Regions from separate parts of the Sporomusa intestinalis genome, predicted to be linked through region 3. Evidence: riboswitches for the same ligand, from Rfam matches in the RefSeq annotation. Region 3 holds a riboswitch; each other region holds the start of a gene.

Region 1 (4,189 bases), 1.6 Mb from region 3:
CGGTTTTTTCTGTTACATTATTTCTCTGTTCAGCCAGGTGCTCCAGGCACCGCATACGCCGCCCGATATCGGCAGCCGCGCGGAATTCCTGCAGCTCGCTGATCCGGAGCGACCGGATGGCTTCCGGATTGGTCACCGGTTTTTCCAAAGGTTTTTCTGTCAGGTTGGCATATACATTGGTGCCAACAATAGCATCCCGCCGTTTAGACAGATTGGACGCCCGCTTTTGCGCGGTGGCTGCCGCCTGATCCTGGGGAAATCCAGCCTTCACGGCCTGCAGCATACCCCCAAAAGCTTCTGTTCTGCGGAACAGGTCCCAGGCTTTTTGCGCCAGTTCCCCGGTTAAGGCTTCTACATACCAGGACCCGCCGGCCGGATCAACAGGCTGTAATAAGGAGCATTCCTGCTGCAGCATAAGCTGGGTATTGCGGGCAATCCGGCGGGAAAATTCGTCGCTGGGCCTGATAACCTCATCAAATGGCCCGACATATAAACTGTCAAGCCCGCCAGCCACCCCGGCGAAAGCTTCGGTAGTTGTCCGCAGCATGTTAACATAAGGATCATATATTGTCTTGGTGAAGCGCGATGTCCGGCCGTGAATATTAGCCGCGCAATCTGCCTCTTTACCGCCAAAGGCCTGGGCAACCTGATTCCACAATACACGGGCCGCCCTGATTTTTGCCAGCTCCATAAACATATTGGCGCCAAGCGAAAAGGAAAACCGTAAATGCCGGGAGATTACAGAAAAATTCAGTCCGCGCTCCTGCAGTTTATTGACATACTCTACGGCTGTCGCTAAAACAAAAGCCAGTTCCTGTACGGCATTGCCGCCGGCATCATGGTACGGACTGGCATCAGCCAGTATGGTTTTGAGCTGTGGAGCCTGGCTGTCGGCCCAGAAGGTCACCGCCGCCATTTCGTCGTACAGCGCTTCCAGGTCAACGGACAAATACCCCTGTTGTACCAATACCCCTAAGGGATCAGCGGTAATGGCCCCTGTCAGCTCTTTCAGTTCAACCCCCTGGGCCTGGGCCGCACCGGCCACTAAGGCAATAACCGGCAACTGGCTGACACCGCACTGCATGATGACCGGCCATTGTTTAAGAGCAACCCCGTCCAGTGCCTGCAGCAAGTCGGCAAGGCTGGCCAGAGAAAAACCCTGATCGCCGATTTTGCCGGCAGCAGTGCAATCGGGGTCCTCGCCGGCGAGAGTGGCCTTATCCAGCTGTAAATAAATCGCCTGCAGCCCTCTGGTTAACTCATTTTTCAATACCGCATTTACTTCCCTGCCCAGAGGCTGGTCACAAATCTGGGCAATCAGCCAGGGGGCTGTCAGGTAGCCGCCGGCCCGGGTTCCCCGGACAAACGGCTGGCTGCCGGGAGGGCTGGGCAATTCGGAATCCGGCAGATTGTCCGGAGTATAAATGGGTTGTAAGGCAATGTCTTCATAAGTCTGCGTAACTAATCTGCTTTCAAACTTGGCGCCTTTAAGCGCCTTTTCTGCCTCTGTCCGCCACTGCTCAAATGTGGGTGCGGGAAATTCACCGAACAGTCTGCCGGCGGCAGCAGGCTCTGTTTTTATTTCTTTTTCTTTCATTTACAGATGTCCCCCTTGTGCTTATCCCTGACTTATAATCCTGATACGGAATCCGGTAAACGCATTGCGCAACTGGAGCATAAAATTACGCTCCAGCAGCGTTTTGTGCATGGCCTGATCTGTCAACAGCCACAATGTACCGTTGCAGGTACGCATATCTACCAGGCTTTCAATATATCTTGCAAAATCAGTGGGGACCATAGATTCTTGTAAGCATTCAAGGCCTGCCGACACAGCCTTGTCGTGGATTTTTATCCGCTTTGTCAAAGCAATAAACGGCTCGATGCTCAATGACGCGGAAATAGGGATGATAAGGTTTTCCTCCTGACTCGCGGCCGGTGACGCCACACTATGCATGATCATTTCAACCCCTCCTAGCTTGTATCTCCAGCAAATGGGTCGCCCTACCCCTGCTTTGCCATAGGAATTAGGGCAGCCTGACTCACTGGATAAGCCCGGCTTATTAAGTAAGCCTTGCTTTATATATTTGAGGGCTTGAACCTTCTCCCCGCAGCTCTCAGAACGGGAACCGCGTAGCTGAAGTCAGTCTCTGCCTCGGGATAGCAAAAAACCTCCCTGAGCATGTCAGCGAGGCTGGTTAAAAAAGCAATCAAAAACGCCCCCGGCTAAGGCCGTATGGCAATGATTCTTAATTAATCCCCTCCCCATCGCTCGTGGGTAAAACCGGTGATTGTCAGACAGGCAGTTCTCCTGGCTCCGGCTCATGGCTCGGCCAAACCTTCCCAGAACTAACGTCCCAGTGGCATATCTTGGCTTCACTCCCCGTTACAGTGGCGGGACCGCGCCGGCAATTTCACCGGTCTTCCCTATTAAGCCCCGCAGGGCACCTGTCTCAATCTTATTCACTTGACAATAATAAACCCCTCCAGCGACATGCGGGAGGGGTAGTTTATGAACAATGGCATAACAAATAAACTGCGCCATTAATCCCCTCCCCATCGCTCGTGGGTAAAACGGTGACTGTCAGACAAGCAGTTCTCCTGGCTCCGGCTCATGGCTCGGCCAAACCTTCCCAGGGCTAAACGCCCCAGTGGCATATTTTGGCTTCACTCCCCGTTACAGTGGCGGGACCGCGCCGGTATTACACCGGTCTTCCCTATTAAGCCCCGTAGGGCACCTGTCTCAAAGATGAGTATTAAGTTGTCAGGCTGTATTATCACCCGGAAACATACTAACACAATATTGCCGGTTAGTCAATTTTGTTTTTCCCTTAGCCGTACCTGCCTGGAAGGACCGGCCGGCAAAAAAAGAAAGGGTCGTAACGACCCCGTGCCAAGAGGGCACAACATCTATGAATCACAAGAAGGAGGAGTATATATTAGAAAACTCCCGGCTGCCATTTAGCCGCCGGGAGAGATTCTACAGGATACCAAATATAAACTCCTGGTTAATAACCAGGAGCAAACTTCAGTGAAAGCACTGTAATTCCCTCCCCATCGCCCGTGGGTAAAACCGGAAACCGTCAGCTAGGCAGTTCTCCTGGCTCTGGATCACAGCGTGCCAAACCTTCCCGGGCGTAACCTCCCAGTGGCATATCTTGGCTTCACTCCCCATTACAGTGGCGGGACCGCGCCGGCCTTACACCGGTCTTCCCTATTAAGCCCCGCAGGGCACCTAACTCCATTATGAAATTAAGAAAACGTGGTTTTTTTCACTAACTATTATGATCCTATCATGTTGCCTATGGACCTGTCAACAAAAATTTTCACCGGCTTATCCGGTCGGCCACAATCCTGACCACCAGTCCGGACCAGGCCCGGACGCTGGGCTCCAGCTCATCGGCGGCCGTCAGGGGCGATAATACCCCATATTTGCCGGCTGTCAGCCGCAATACATCATTGCCGGCCCGGGTCAGTTCCTCGCCGCTCAGCAGCTGCCACTGGAACTGATCCAGCAGGTGCACATACAGCGAGGTGCCGGTTACCAGGTCCGGGTCTTTGTCCACTTGGCCCAGGGCTGTTGCAAAACGCGGTTTGTCAATAAGCCCGTATTCCTGCTGATAGTGCTGATACAGCGTATCCTCCGTCACGCCGTAACGGTTTAGCCGCCGCAGCACACTGTGCTGTCTTGCCGGCGACAGTCCGGTCTGCCGCAGCAAGGCTTCTTTAACAGCCTGCTTTACTGTCCGGCCGATCAGTTCTCCCAGTTTGGAATGCTTGCCTGTATCTTCCAGATATAGTGAAGACCCCGGATTAGTGATCACAATAGTCTGATCGGTCCCCGAACCGGTAGCCAATCCGGTCGAATACCTGCTGCCGGCCATGAGTTCCTGTAAAGCAGCTGTCTTGGCCTCAGTGCAGGTCACCAGCGCCCTGGCCACTTTGCCTTGGGGAATATCAGCATCAATAACCAGCATAATGTTAATAGTCCCTGGCTTATGCAGGGTTGTCCTTTTCCCGGGATTAAAATAGTCAGCAGGATCTCCGGCCCGGCCGCCGTTGCCTTCCACCCCGCCGGTGACAATGGCTGTCACCGTCAGGCTCTGGTAGCTTTCGGTCTGAATGGCGACATTGGTCATAGAAGCAGCCGTCCCCATGCCGGTGACCTGACCGGGATTAAACCCCAGCGTTC
Region 2 (4,189 bases), 2.4 Mb from region 3:
AATTGCGTCCTTCCAGGGTGGTTATCTTCCGGTCAACCAAATCAAACCGTTTAAGGGCGCCATTGTCATAGCCGCTATAATCCTTGTCATAGGCGGACTGATAGGCTCTGATCAGCCATTCCCCGCCGGGGTCGGCGCCGCCGTACTCCAGGGACCAGTCGGTTCTGGTATTATCGTTCTTGACTAACTCGGTTTTAACACTGCCCATTGTTGATACAGTGTTTTTATATGTTTTTTCCCACAATTTGCTGTAATCCAGCCGCACATGACTGCCATTATCCAGTTGCCAGGTTCCGCTCAGCGCCAGCGGCGTTTCCTCGCCGTAATAATTCACGGTATACGGCAGGCTGTATGGCGTCACTACCGGTTTGGGAGGCATGCCGCTCATGGTCGTTGTCGTTCCCCTCGCCATAGCCGTAAAGGGCTGCGGCTTATGCTGGCCGACGCTGAGGTTCCAGGTAAAGTTGCCGTCCTCATTGACGCCCTGATAATAAAACTGCATATTCTGATTGGCTTTTTCCCGGCCGTCCCAAAAACCGTATTCGTAGGACAACCGGCCTTCGTTCTGCGCGGGCTTTTTGGTGATAATATTAATGACGCCACCCATGGCGTCGCTGCCGTACACAGCGCCGGCCGAACCGCGGACAATCTCGATCCGCTCCACGTTGTCCATACGGATGCGGCTGATATCATAGGCGTTCGCGGAATTATAAGAAAGCTCGCCGCTCAACCGCCGCCCGTCGACCATGATCAATACATGGCGCGATTCCGAGCCGCGGATGCTTACATTGGCGCGGCTCTGGAAGTCATTGAACATGACAATGCCGGTGGCCTGCTGCAATACGTCGGCCAGGGTCTGACTTTGCATCGCCTCGATCTGGTCCCTGGTGATAACCTGAACGGTGGACGGAGTCTCCTTAACCGTCTGTTCCGTACGAGTTGCCGTAACAATGGTTTCCGGCAGGTTAAACTCGGTTTTCTCAGCTTGCTCAGCCGCTGTCGCCAGCGGGCTGAGCGTCCAACAGGCGGCCAGGACTGCCGCCGTGGTTTGTTTTCTGATCATGGAGCCTTTTTTCATGCCAAAATCCCCCTTGATTTACCCATTATTTATTTGCACCAAATACCTCCGGATAGACGACCTTGGCCATATAGGTTACAGCCTCGTCAAAGCGAATGCCCGGATTTAATAAAAATAATTCCATTGGCAGGAAAAAGACCTGCTCATTTTTCACAGCCCGCAGACCATTCCAGGCAGGATTGGCTTTGACATCGTCCCGCAGCCGCTTTTCGATATCAGCCATAGAGCCCATGTAGGTAATCAAAACAATATCGGGATCTCCCTCCACCAGCTTTTCCATGCTGTACGGCGCCGCTTCCAGGCTGCCGTCAACACTGGCGGCAATATTCTTCAGCCGCAGGATGCGGGCAATATCGCCGGCGATGCTGTTGTCAAGCTGCACAGTCACACTGCTGGCCGTAGCATGCAGAATCGCGACCGACTTCGCCGTCGGCGGCACACGGCTGGCAATCGCGTTGATGCGTGACTGCATGGCGTCCGCTACCTTTGCGGCCTGCTGCTGTGTACCGGCCAGTTCACCGAACAGTTTGATCTTGTCTGCCACGTCCTGTTCTGTTTTCATTTTTACAATAATAACCGGGATATTACTGCTTTCCAGAATCGGAATCAGCTTTTCGTGCATGCCGTGAAAGCCGATAACGAGATCGGGTTGCAACCCCAGCAGCTGCTCGGCGTTAATATTCGAGATATGCCCCACCTCCGGCAGGGCTTGCGCCATTGGCGGCGTATCGCCGGTCTTGGAGCTGGGCTTGCCCACAGCCTCGCCGCCGACCGCATAGAGCAGGTCAAGAGCACTCGCGGCCAACGGCACGATCCGCTGCGGCCGCTTAGGTAAAGTGACAACCCGTCCGGCATCGTCCGTCACGGTCAGGTAGACGGCAGACGCCGGCGCCGCCGCTTTCGGCCCGCAGCCGGTGATATTCACAAGTAACAATAACAATAGCAAAAAAACCGCATAGCGCCTATATTTCTCTGGTTGGCTCCTCATATACCCCTCGCTCCTTTAGCCGCGCCCATCACGATACGGCGAACTTCCCGTCAACGCCAAACATCCTGCCCCGCGGCGGCCCGGTTGCGGAAAAAACCACGTCAATCTGTCTTTTCAAATTGTCACTCCTTTGCTTTTATTTATCCATAACACAGCCTGTCCGCCCGTATGGCGACAAGGCGCTGCCAGAATACAAGAACAATGAAAACGACCGGAGCCCGCTGCCATCAGCAGTGTTATACATAGCAGCCAAAATGAGGAATGGGGGCAACAAAAAAATTGACCTCTCCCTGCCGGAAAGGTCAATTTTACAGCGATATTCCACTAAATAAAAATTCCCGGCAAAAATGCCAGGAAGGTTAGATAGCCGAAATGCTTTCATAATCCCCTCCCCATCGCGCGTGGGTAAATGCCGCATAGAATAACGGCACTACGGTGACTGTCAAACAGGCAGTTCTCCTGGCTTTGAATCATCGTTCGCCCGCACCTTCCCAGAACTCTCGTCCCAGTGGTATTTATGCAGGGTCACTCCTCATTACAGTGGCGGGACCGCGCCGGCATTGCACCGGTCTTCCCTATTAAGCCCCCTTAAAGGGCACCTGTTTCCATACATGTAATTGTCGAAGGCAGTGTTGGTTTACTTAAATCATGTTTATGGTAGCATATTGTTACAGCTGAGTCAATCCATTTTTCCAGTGCTCCTCCGGGGCCCAGAAGTAGGCGCAAAAATGTGGAATATCCTGGTTTTTACAATCGATTTCAGGCATTCAAGGTTGCAAAAAGAAAGCCTCCCGGAAACTATGCCCGGAGAGGCTTGAATTCTGGTGACCCACCCGCGACTCGAACGCGGGACACCCTGATTAAAAGTCAGGTGCTCTACCGACTGAGCTAGTAGGTCAATTGATAATACGATATACAATATCTGCCACTCTACAATATTACGGTAGAGTTGGATGGCAGGGGCGGCTGGACTCGAACCAACGCATGACGGAGTCAAAGTCCGTTGCCTTACCGACTTGGCGACGCCCCTGTTAATAGGTGAACATCTCGTAAGAGTATGTTCCCTAAAAACTTCACAGAAGATAAGCAGAGAACCAGGTTATTAGGAGCGTTAGCGACGCTGGAACCTGCGTGAATCGCTTAGTTCCAAGCGGAGCGCGGAACTTCCTTATTACTCTCGTTCCCACTACAATTAGGATTATCAATGATACTGGTTGCCAGTTCGGAGTTACAACATTCCATAAGGATGTTATCGCTCCGCTCTAACTAAGCGACTCACACAACTTCCCGTTTCGCTCTCGCTCGCGGCAAGTTGGTTCGCTGCTTAAAGTCAAGTCCTCGGCCTATTAGTACCAGTCCGCTCCATGGATCACTCCACTTCCACTCCTGGCCTATCAACCTTGTCTTCTCCAAGGGGCCTTACTTCTTACGAATGACAGACCTCATCTTAAGGCTGGTTTCACGCTTAGATGCTTTCAGCGTTTATCCTTTCCGGACGTAGCTACCCAGCTCTACCCCTGGCGGGATAACTGGTACACCAGCGGTCCGTCCACTCCGGTCCTCTCGTACTAGGAGCAGTTCCCTTCAAGTCTCTTACGCCCGCGATGGATAGGGACCGAACTGTCTCACGACGTTCTGAACCCAGCTCACGTACCACTTTAATGGGCGAACAGCCCAACCCTTGGGACCTACTTCAGCCCCAGGATGTGATGAGCCGACATCGAGGTGCCAAACCTCCCCGTCGATATGGACTCTTGGGAGAGATTAGCCTGTTATCCCCAGGGTAGCTTTTATCCGTTGAGCGATGGCCCTTCCACTCGGTACCACCGGATCACTAAGCCCGACTTTCGTCCCTGCTCGACTTGTCTGTCTTGCAGTCAAGCTCCCTTCTGCCTTTACACTCTTCGCGCGATTTCCATCCGCGCTGAGGGAACCTTTGGGCGCCTCCGTTACTCTTTCGGAGGCGACCGCCCCAGTCAAACTGCCCGCCTGACACTGTCCTCAGTTTCGTTACTCCTTGAGTTAGAACTCCAGTAAATAAAGGGTGGTATCCCAACATTGACTCCAACAAGACTTGCGTCCTATCTTCCTAGTCTCCCACCTATCCTGTACATCATTTACCA
Region 3 (4,189 bases):
GATGCGCAGGTTCCACCGCAAAATGCGAGCCGATCAGATACGCTTTGACGGCCGGTGCCAGCCTGGTGGCAAGCAGTGCCGCCGCACTTGTGGCCAGGCCGTCCAGGACGACGGCGGCCCGGTGAGCGGCAGCCCCCAGAATGACGCCAGTCAGACCGGCGATGGCCAGGCTGCCGGTTTTGCTGACAACGTCCAGGGGATCGGCGGCATCAGGCCGGTTCACGGCTAAAGCCTGCTGCACAATCTCGGCCAGCGGACTGCCGGCTACCGTCAGGGCCTTGCCGCTGTAACAGGCAACCACCGCGATGCCCGGCGCCGTGCCGCCCAGCCCCATCTCCCCCAGCCCCAGCACGCTGGCTCCCTGGGCGGTCTCTGCGCAGGCAACGGCGATGCCCGCCTCGATGGCCTGAATCGCCTGCTGCCGCGTCATGGCCGGCCCCAGCGTAATATCGCCGGTGCCGTAAGCAACTTTTTTATGGCACAGCTGCGGCCAGTGCGTCAGTTCGGCCGCAACCCCGATATCCACCACCACCGGCCGGGCCTGGACATGGCCGGCAAACGTCGGCAGCGGCGACCGGCCGCGGCAATAGTCGGCAATCCGGCCGGCCGTTGTCTGGCCGGCGGCAGCCATCGCCGCGGCCACCCCGTTGTCGGCGGCCATGACAATGATGCTTTTCCCCAGGTTCCGGGGCCGGGGGCTGCCGGTAATGCCCGCCAGCTGACGGGCTATATGCTCAAAAGAATACAAACTGTTAAGAGGCTTGGTCAGGTTATCCAGCCGTAGCTGACATTTCTCCATCGCCGCGGCATCAAGGGGTTTAATTTGGCTAATCGTCTTTTCCAGCATTCGACTGACCTCCCAGGTTATTCAGCATGTTAACGGTCGCTGTCAGCATATCCACCACGACCGAGGCCCCAATCGCCTCGCCCAGGCGGACCCCCATATCCAGGCAGGCCTCCAGATTAAGGTGCCCCAGGGCAATGATATGGGCCGGTTCCCCGGACAGATGAGAGGCGAACATAAATTCCTTGCTCAGGGGATGGAGCGCGTTGGCGATCAAGGCCGCGGCCGTCGTATTCAGGCCGTCAATTACAACCGGGCAGCGGTTGGCGGCACAGCCCAGGACAACACCGGCCAAAGCCCCGATTTCAAAGCCCCCGACCTTGGACAACACATCAATGCCGTCGCCGGCGTCAGGCTGGTTCAGGGCCAAAGCCCGGCGGACAATATCGATCTTAACCTGCAGGCGGCTGTCTGATATCCCGGTGCCCCGGCCTGTCACCTGCTCCGGCGACAGGCCGGTAAAGGCCCCGACAATCGTGGCGCTGGCGGTTGTGTTGCCAATGCCCATCTCCCCCAGGCTGAAGCAGTTATAGCCCTGCCGGACCCGGTCATTGACGATGTCGATGCCTGTTTCGATTGCCTGTACGGCCTGCTCCCGGGTCATGGCCGGCCCCTCGGTAAAATCCTGCGTCCCATAGGCTATTTTCCGGTGCCACAACCCCGGTACATGCGACATATCGCCGGCCACGCCCATATCGACGACAACCATGTCGGCGCCGCAAAAATTAGCAAAGGCATTGGCGCTGCCGCCCTTTGAGATCAGATAATTGGCCGTCATATGAATAGTGGTTTCCACCGGATACGCGCTGATGCCCTGCCTGGCCACCCCGTGATCGGCCGAGGCCACCACCATGCAGGCCCGGGGAATGTCAGGCTGCAGCCGGCCGGTTATCACCGCATACTGCCGTACCATTTGCTCGAGACGGCCCAGACTGCCTGCCGGCCGCAGCAGCCTGTCCAGTTTTGCCTGTACCTGCTGCCCAATCGCCGGTGCCGGTGCCGTAATGCGCAATAACGTTTCTTGTAGCAAACTCATAATAACCCCCCATTTTTAGTACCTCTTGCTCTTTAACCATTCAGCTGGGGAAAAACAAAGGGCTTTTTTGGGTAGTCCCAAAAAAGCCCTCTTTTCCATGAAGGTGGTGTAACGGTATTAAGGCAGGTCTCCTGGCTCCCGGTTCATCAACACTTACGCCTTCCCCTTGCGAGTGGCATAGGTAAGGTCTTCCCGGTACAGTGGCGGGCCCGCGCCTATATATGGAAGCATTGCCTTCCATACTCGGACTTCCCTATTCTCCCCCGTCAGGGGGCACCTCAACCGTGCAATATATATAATATTCACCGTCATTATAGCAGACGCGCCGGAAGGGCGTCAATGATTAAAACCCAAATCCGCTACAAAGTGACACCGTTTTTAAAAATCGTAAGCTCCCGGAAGCCCATTTTTTCCGCCTGGGTCTGCCGGCCTGAGGCCACGGCCAGCACATAGTCGACAAACACATCGGCCAGCGGTTCCAGCTCCATGCCGGCGAGCAGCTGGCCGGCATCAAAATCCATCCAGTGGCGTTTTTTATTAAACAACTCGCTGTTTGTCGCCACCTTGACCGTCGGCACAACAGTCCCCAGCGGCGTGCCGCGGCCGGTGGTAAACAGGATCAGCTGGCAGCCGGCAGCCGCCAGCACCGTTGTCGCCACCCCGTCATTGCCGGGACCGCTTAACAGGTTCAGCCCCCTGGTCTTCACCTGCTCCCCATAGGCAAGGACATCGGCGACCTTGCCGGTACCGCCTTTTTGCGTACAGCCCAGCGATTTATCCTCAAGGCTGGAGATGCCGCCTTTTTTATTGCCTGGCGACGGGTTCTCATAGATTGTTTGGTTATGGGCGGCAAAATATTCTTTAAAGCCGTTAACCAGCCGCACGGTCTTTTCGAAAACCTCCCGGTTCGCGGCCCTGTTCATTAGAATCGTCTCGGCCCCGAACATTTCCGGCACTTCGCTTAATACGGTCGTGCCGCCCATGGCGGTCAGACGGTCGGAAAAAGCGCCGACCAGCGGGTTCGCGGTAATGCCGGAGAAGCCGTCCGAGCCGCCGCATTTAAGACCGACGATCAGCTCCGAGGCCGGGCAGGCCTGCCGGGAAAACTGCCGGGCGTAGCCGATGAGTTCGCCGATAAGCCGCACCCCTTCGGCAATTTCATCCTCAACCGCCTGGGCCTCCAGGAATTTCACCCGCTCCGGGTTGTAGCTGCCCAGCACCTTTTTGAATTCCCCGATATGGTTGTTCTCGCAGCCCAGCCCCAGCACCAGCACGGCGCCGGCATTGGGATGGGCAACCAGGTCGGCCAGAATTCGCTGGGTGGCCAGCTGGTCCTCGCCCATTTGCGAACAGCCGTAGGGATGCTTAAACTCAAAGATGCCGTCGATATTTTCCCTACTGCCATATTCCCGGGCTGCCTGCCGGGCGATCAGCTCGGCATTTTTGTTGACACAGCCGACGGTCGGCACAATCCAGATCTCGTTGCGGCTGCCGACTTTGCCGTCCGGCCGGCGGTAGCCCTGAAACATTTTTGCTGCCACCGGCTGCAGTTCGGTAAACTCGGGCTTATATTCATATTCCAGGATCTCTCCCAGGCCGGTGGTCAGGTTATGGGTATGGACCCACTCCCCGGCCCTGATATCGGCCGCGGCCAGGCCGATGGGAAAACCATATTTAATAATTTTCTCGCCGGCGCCAATATTGACGAGCGCAAGCTTGTGGCCCCTGTCCACAGCCCCGGCCGCCTTAAGGCGCCGGCCGCCGGCCGTTAATTCCTCGCCGGCGGCAACCGGGGCCAGGGCAACAGCCACATTGTCATTTGCATGAATTTGTAACAACGGCATTGCTATTCCTCCAACCCGCTTCCGCTACTCGACCAATTTGGCCACAGTATCCTGGATACCATGCTCGCAGATATCGTAAAGATAGGCTGTAACCATCGGCGTGAGGCCCGGAACCGTATTAAGATCAGTACCCCAGATGCCGGTATTGCCCAAAATCGCCCGGGCGACTTTGGCGGTGCTGGGGGCACTGCCGTCATAGTCCCGCCAGGCCGCAGCACAAAACTGGAGCGTCGGCAGATCATCCCTCATGCTAAACTCGCCGGCGGCGCGCCGGGCTTTCATGACCGAACCTTCCATGCGGCCGTCTTTGTATACGGAAATCAGGGCCGCCAGCGCAAATACCAGCTTCTCGGGCAGGTCGTCCCGCTGCCGGCAGTAGGCCAGCAGTGACGGCAGATTCCTGGTTTTAAACTTGGCGGACGAATTAAGCAGAATACTCAGCAGGTAATGTGTAATAAACGGGTT
Region 4 (4,189 bases), 2.0 Mb from region 3:
TCCAGCGGCTGCCAAATCCCGCCGCTTTGAATGGTAATATTGGTATATTTCGTCGCACTACTCTCCCCGTTCCCGGTTGCTGCATTGAAGTAAGTTCGCCAGGTTTCGCCACTGGCAATCGTAAACCCAGTCGGATTGTTCACTTTGATATTGGGATGGGTGACGTTGGCCTCATCATATAACCGCAGTGCCGCATGAGCCGGCGTGGCATAAAGCAAGGCGGCCGATACACAGGCCGCCAGGAGCGCTCTTTTTTTCTGCGCCCCGCCGGATTGTTTCTTTCGTTTCTGCAAAAATTTTCTCTCCCCACTATGAAAATTCAAAATTGTGGAGGGGAACTGCTTCCCCTCCACGAGAAACCTTGGGTTATTTTTTGGCTTTGGCTGCGGCTACTTCTTTTAAGAATTTTTCCCGTTCGATCAACGCCGCCGGCGAGTTGGAGGCAAACGCCGGCGCGACATAGCCCTTCAAGGCTCGCGGCGCAGCCACTTCGTCTTCGTAAATGGTCACGAAATTGAGGCCGGGGAAATCCGACCCGCCGGTAAACGTGGTGAGATCGGCAAGTGTGGCAGCGGCGACTTGGCCGCCGGAATTGTAGATAGCCAAATCTTCGCCTCGGACAAACCAGGTGTTCGCATTGCTTTCCGAATACAGCAAACCCCAGAGGTAGCCGCCGTCGGTTGTAGCTTGCACCGGTATTGGAACAATACTCGAAATCAGCGCCCCGCCGGCCCCGAGAACTGTGCTCAAATCGGTCTGATACAGCCGGTAGCTAAAGGCAGCAAAGCCAGCAGTAAACTTTCCGGTAAGAATATAGGCGTCATTCCCGTCAGCGCTGAAGGTCAGCGCCCGGAAATCGAACCGGTCAGTTTCATTATCTGGATCGGTATTATTAGGAGCCGCTACGAGCAGGTCAGTGACCGCCAGCGTGCTTGGATCAACCCTCTGGATACGGGAACCGGGGTTCCAATTAAAGGGATAATTCGGCGGATAGGCCTGATCCAACTGCGGGCCGCCAACGGCAGTCAGGATGAGATGGTCGTCCGTACCATCGTTATAGGCCTGGATGCTGAAGGCATTTTGAGCCGCTCCGCCGCTTGTTGACGAGCCATAGGGGCCGTTAACGGCTACCGGTGGGCTGCTGAGCGCAAGATCCAGTTGTACTATCGTGCTGTTCAGGTAGTTGGCGCTAGGCGCGCCGGCCGTCAGGTTCGTGCCGCTATTGAATACAGCATAGACATAGTCGCCGATGATATCCAGATCGACGCCGTAGGTTTGGTTGCTGCCGACCGTCAGCGCCGGGAATTGATAATAGCCAGTCTGCGGCGTATAGGTATCGCCGTTCGGACCGTTGCTGCGCACGCGGAAGACAAGTCTGTTGTCATAGTCGATGCAATAAATATCGACTGTCGTGGCATTAATTCTTCTGGTTTTGAGGGCATAGGGATTGGTAACGCTTACGGTGCCGTCCGTCAGTACGACAGGCCCGGCCACGGGGTTGTTCCAGACAAAAGGAGTAGTATTATCGGCATCGGCTTCATAGACCAGCCAGTTGCAAACGGCGACGCCGCTTGCCCATGAGATGGAAGCCACTGCGGCCCGGTTGAGTCCGGCGCCGTTTTCGAAATATAATGGTTTGGGATCAGAACCGATGAAAGGACTGCCCCCGGCATTGGTATAGGTCGTTCTTACTCCTTTATGCACGAGGATGGCAGGAGGCGGACTGGGATTGGGATATGTGGCAGTGCCGACATCGCCTCTGGGAGTACCGGTATAAGTATACGTTCCATACATTACCTTACTAGCCATAAGTTTTCACTCTCCCATTTTTTACTGTTTACCGTATGACCGTCAACAGCTGGCGGGCTGCTGAGGTCTTTTTCTTAGTGCTCACGAAAAAAACCGCACCTCCTTGTTAGATTTCCTTATCGCAGCCTGCCGAACGCCGTCATCGCGCCCGGGCAGGACGAACAGGCTGAGTTACGCCGTCGCCGCTGCTGCTTATTGTTGTACCTTGGTTATTACGTCGGCGGTAATGTCGATACCGCCGTAGATCACATTTGCTGCGTCAATCACTACGGTCAGGCCTTTGGCTTTTGCAACGGCCTCAATTGATTCTTCGATCTTGTCGCCCACCGGTTTCATCAGTTCGTCTTCCCGCTGGGCCTGCTGGCGGGACAGCTTGTCACTGTAGGCCTGTTTGTCGGCCGGCGCCAGGTCTTTGGCGTTGGTGTCATAGTCTTGCTGGGCCTCGGCCCGCAGGCGCTGGATGCGCTGCATCAGGTCCTCAATGCCGGGGTAGGCGGCGAAAACCTGCTGGCGGTTGATATAGCCGACGGTTTGTTCGGTCTTGGCTTTGGCTTTGGTCCTGGCTTTGGCGGCCAGCGCCGGCGCGGGAGCTAACAGTCCGGCCAGAAAGCAGGCGGCAATAAGCAGGGCTAAGATTGCGCGTGTTTTGTTCATGGGTTGTATCCTCATCTAATCTCTAAATTTGTTTGTACAAGCCAGGCTTGTACGCCGGCTGTCCTGTACCATAGGGCCGGACAATCCAGCAGCTAAATAACAATAAAGAAAACACGGCTTGCGCCGAGCCTGTGGCGAAAGCGGAAGCCGATGTTGCCCTTATCCAGGGAAAGTTAACCTTTCTGTCAGGATAAAAAGACTCCCTTAGCGGGAGTGCTACGCTGACCGGCCGCAATGGGACCCCGGTTCCACGTAATCTCCTCCCTGTCGCTCGCAGGTACTATAGGCGATTGCTGGATAAGGCAGGTCTCCTGACTCCGGGTCATTGCTGGCTGCGCCTTCCCCAAGCAGTTGCTTAAGTGGCTCTGTCTGCAGTTCGCTCCCCGTTACAGTGGCGGGACCGTGCCGGTGTTTCACCGGTCTTCCCTTTTAAGCCCCGCAGGGCACCTATCCCACATAATGATGTTGTTCGTTGCAGCCTATGCAAACTGGCCGCAGAATATGACTGCCGGTTTTGACTGATATCGCTGTCCGGCTGCTTCCCTGTACCTCCTTTGTTCGCTACCTGTTGTAGGCTGGGCCGGTAAATAGCCAGGGCTTACGACGGCCGGCGTTGGCATGATAGCCGCCGTAAGCTGCCCTGCTGTTGCCGCAGGTCTGGCAAAGATGTCCGTACAGGCAGTTCTCCCGGCAGGCGGACTACCTGTACGCACTATGACAATAATTGCCGTTTGGTACGGCAATTATGATACAACTGTGTCGTAACGCAACATGGCTGGGTGCGAAAAATCCGTTATCCCTTCACAAGTTTTCTATTGTATGTTCACAATGGCAAATAAAAAGAAGCCTCCTGTGATAACAACACGTAAGGAAGGCTTCTGCTTGTAGCCCGGAAAAAACTGCCGGCACAAAACACGCACTAATCCCCTCCCTATCGCTCGCAGGTCAACGGTGATTGTCATGCAGGCAGTTCTCCTGGCTCTGGGTCATCGCTCCACCAAACCTTCCCACGACAGAGACGTCGTACCGTCGACACATATGTGTTCGGCACTAGCCTCCTTTAGAGGCGTCGCACCGTCAACTCGTGCGTGTTCGGCACTAGCCTCTTTTTGAGGCGTCGCAGTGGTATAAAACATGGCTTTGCTCCCCATTACAGTGGCGGGACCGCGCCGGCTTCCAACCGGCTTTTCTATAAAGCCCTTGCGGGCACCTGCATCTTATTGTATTTATTTTTGTTTTAAGTAGTGTGATTTCCTAATTCTGACAATACCACTTTTGTAATGTTTTGTCAATAGGTTTTTTAGACAGGTACTCTTGCGGCAAGCGGCAGTTTCCGCTTGCCTGCCCCCGCCCGGACGGGCTATAATAGCCTTAGGGTGGTGAACGGATGGAAGCATTATTGCAACAGATCCTGGGCGAGATGAAAGAGCTAAAATAAAAAGCTCCCGATCTCTCGGCAGCTTTTGCATTCCCTGGTGGGATTAACTGGACTCGAACCAGTGACCCCTACGATGTCAACGTAGTACTCTAACCAACTGAGCTATAATCCCGTAGCACATAACATATTATAGTAAGATTGCAGGCAAAAGTCAAGCATTAATTAGGCCTTAATTTTGTCCGGCCAGAAACAGGCAAACGCTACTGGCGCAGTGGCGTTTTGTTGAGACATAAGAACGACGATACCCTAACGGGCATCGTCCTATAGGACTTGGCTTGTGCCAAGTCC

What was found. A riboswitch is a leader RNA that binds a small molecule or an ion and turns the genes downstream of it on or off. The one in region 3 is predicted to bind cobalamin.
Region 1: it holds a riboswitch for cobalamin, as region 3 does, so the genes downstream of both, ACZ481_RS04085 (hypothetical protein) here and cobT (nicotinate-nucleotide--dimethylbenzimidazole phosphoribosyltransferase) in region 3, are expected to answer to the same signal.
Region 2: it holds a riboswitch for cobalamin, as region 3 does, so the genes downstream of both, ACZ481_RS07625 (ABC transporter substrate-binding protein) here and cobT (nicotinate-nucleotide--dimethylbenzimidazole phosphoribosyltransferase) in region 3, are expected to answer to the same signal.
Region 4: it holds a riboswitch for cobalamin, as region 3 does, so the genes downstream of both, ACZ481_RS13450 (OmpH/Skp family outer membrane protein) here and cobT (nicotinate-nucleotide--dimethylbenzimidazole phosphoribosyltransferase) in region 3, are expected to answer to the same signal.

Annotation. Positions count from the first base shown of each region.
Region 1 covers NZ_AP042390.1:883,260-887,448, reverse strand. The annotation lists gene ACZ481_RS04090 (methylmalonyl-CoA mutase family protein) at 1-1,597, opposite strand, end outside; gene ACZ481_RS04085 (hypothetical protein) at 1,619-1,960, opposite strand; cobalamin riboswitch at 2,282-2,464, opposite strand; cobalamin riboswitch at 2,572-2,754, opposite strand; cobalamin riboswitch at 3,071-3,251, opposite strand; gene ACZ481_RS04080 (adenosylcobinamide amidohydrolase) at 3,324-4,189, opposite strand, start outside.
Region 2 covers NZ_AP042390.1:1,690,789-1,694,977, reverse strand. The annotation lists gene ACZ481_RS07630 (TonB-dependent receptor plug domain-containing protein) at 1-1,078, opposite strand, end outside; gene ACZ481_RS07625 (ABC transporter substrate-binding protein) at 1,104-2,066, opposite strand; cobalamin riboswitch at 2,499-2,684, opposite strand; tRNA gene ACZ481_RS07620 (tRNA-Lys) at 2,889-2,964, opposite strand; tRNA gene ACZ481_RS07615 (tRNA-Gln) at 3,021-3,096, opposite strand; rRNA gene ACZ481_RS07610 (23S ribosomal RNA) at 3,393-4,189, opposite strand, start outside.
Region 3 covers NZ_AP042390.1:4,813,185-4,817,373, forward strand. The annotation lists gene ACZ481_RS22350 (nicotinate-nucleotide--dimethylbenzimidazole phosphoribosyltransferase) at 1-847, opposite strand, end outside; gene cobT (nicotinate-nucleotide--dimethylbenzimidazole phosphoribosyltransferase) at 828-1,880, opposite strand; cobalamin riboswitch at 1,985-2,176, opposite strand; gene ACZ481_RS22360 (UxaA family hydrolase) at 2,240-3,724, opposite strand; gene ACZ481_RS22365 (tagaturonate reductase) at 3,749-4,189, opposite strand, start outside.
Region 4 covers NZ_AP042390.1:2,860,690-2,864,878, forward strand. The annotation lists gene ACZ481_RS13440 (TonB-dependent receptor domain-containing protein) at 1-293, opposite strand, end outside; gene ACZ481_RS13445 (hypothetical protein) at 367-1,809, opposite strand; gene ACZ481_RS13450 (OmpH/Skp family outer membrane protein) at 2,002-2,463, opposite strand; cobalamin riboswitch at 2,747-2,929, opposite strand; cobalamin riboswitch at 3,412-3,692, opposite strand; tRNA gene ACZ481_RS13455 (tRNA-Val) at 3,937-4,013, opposite strand.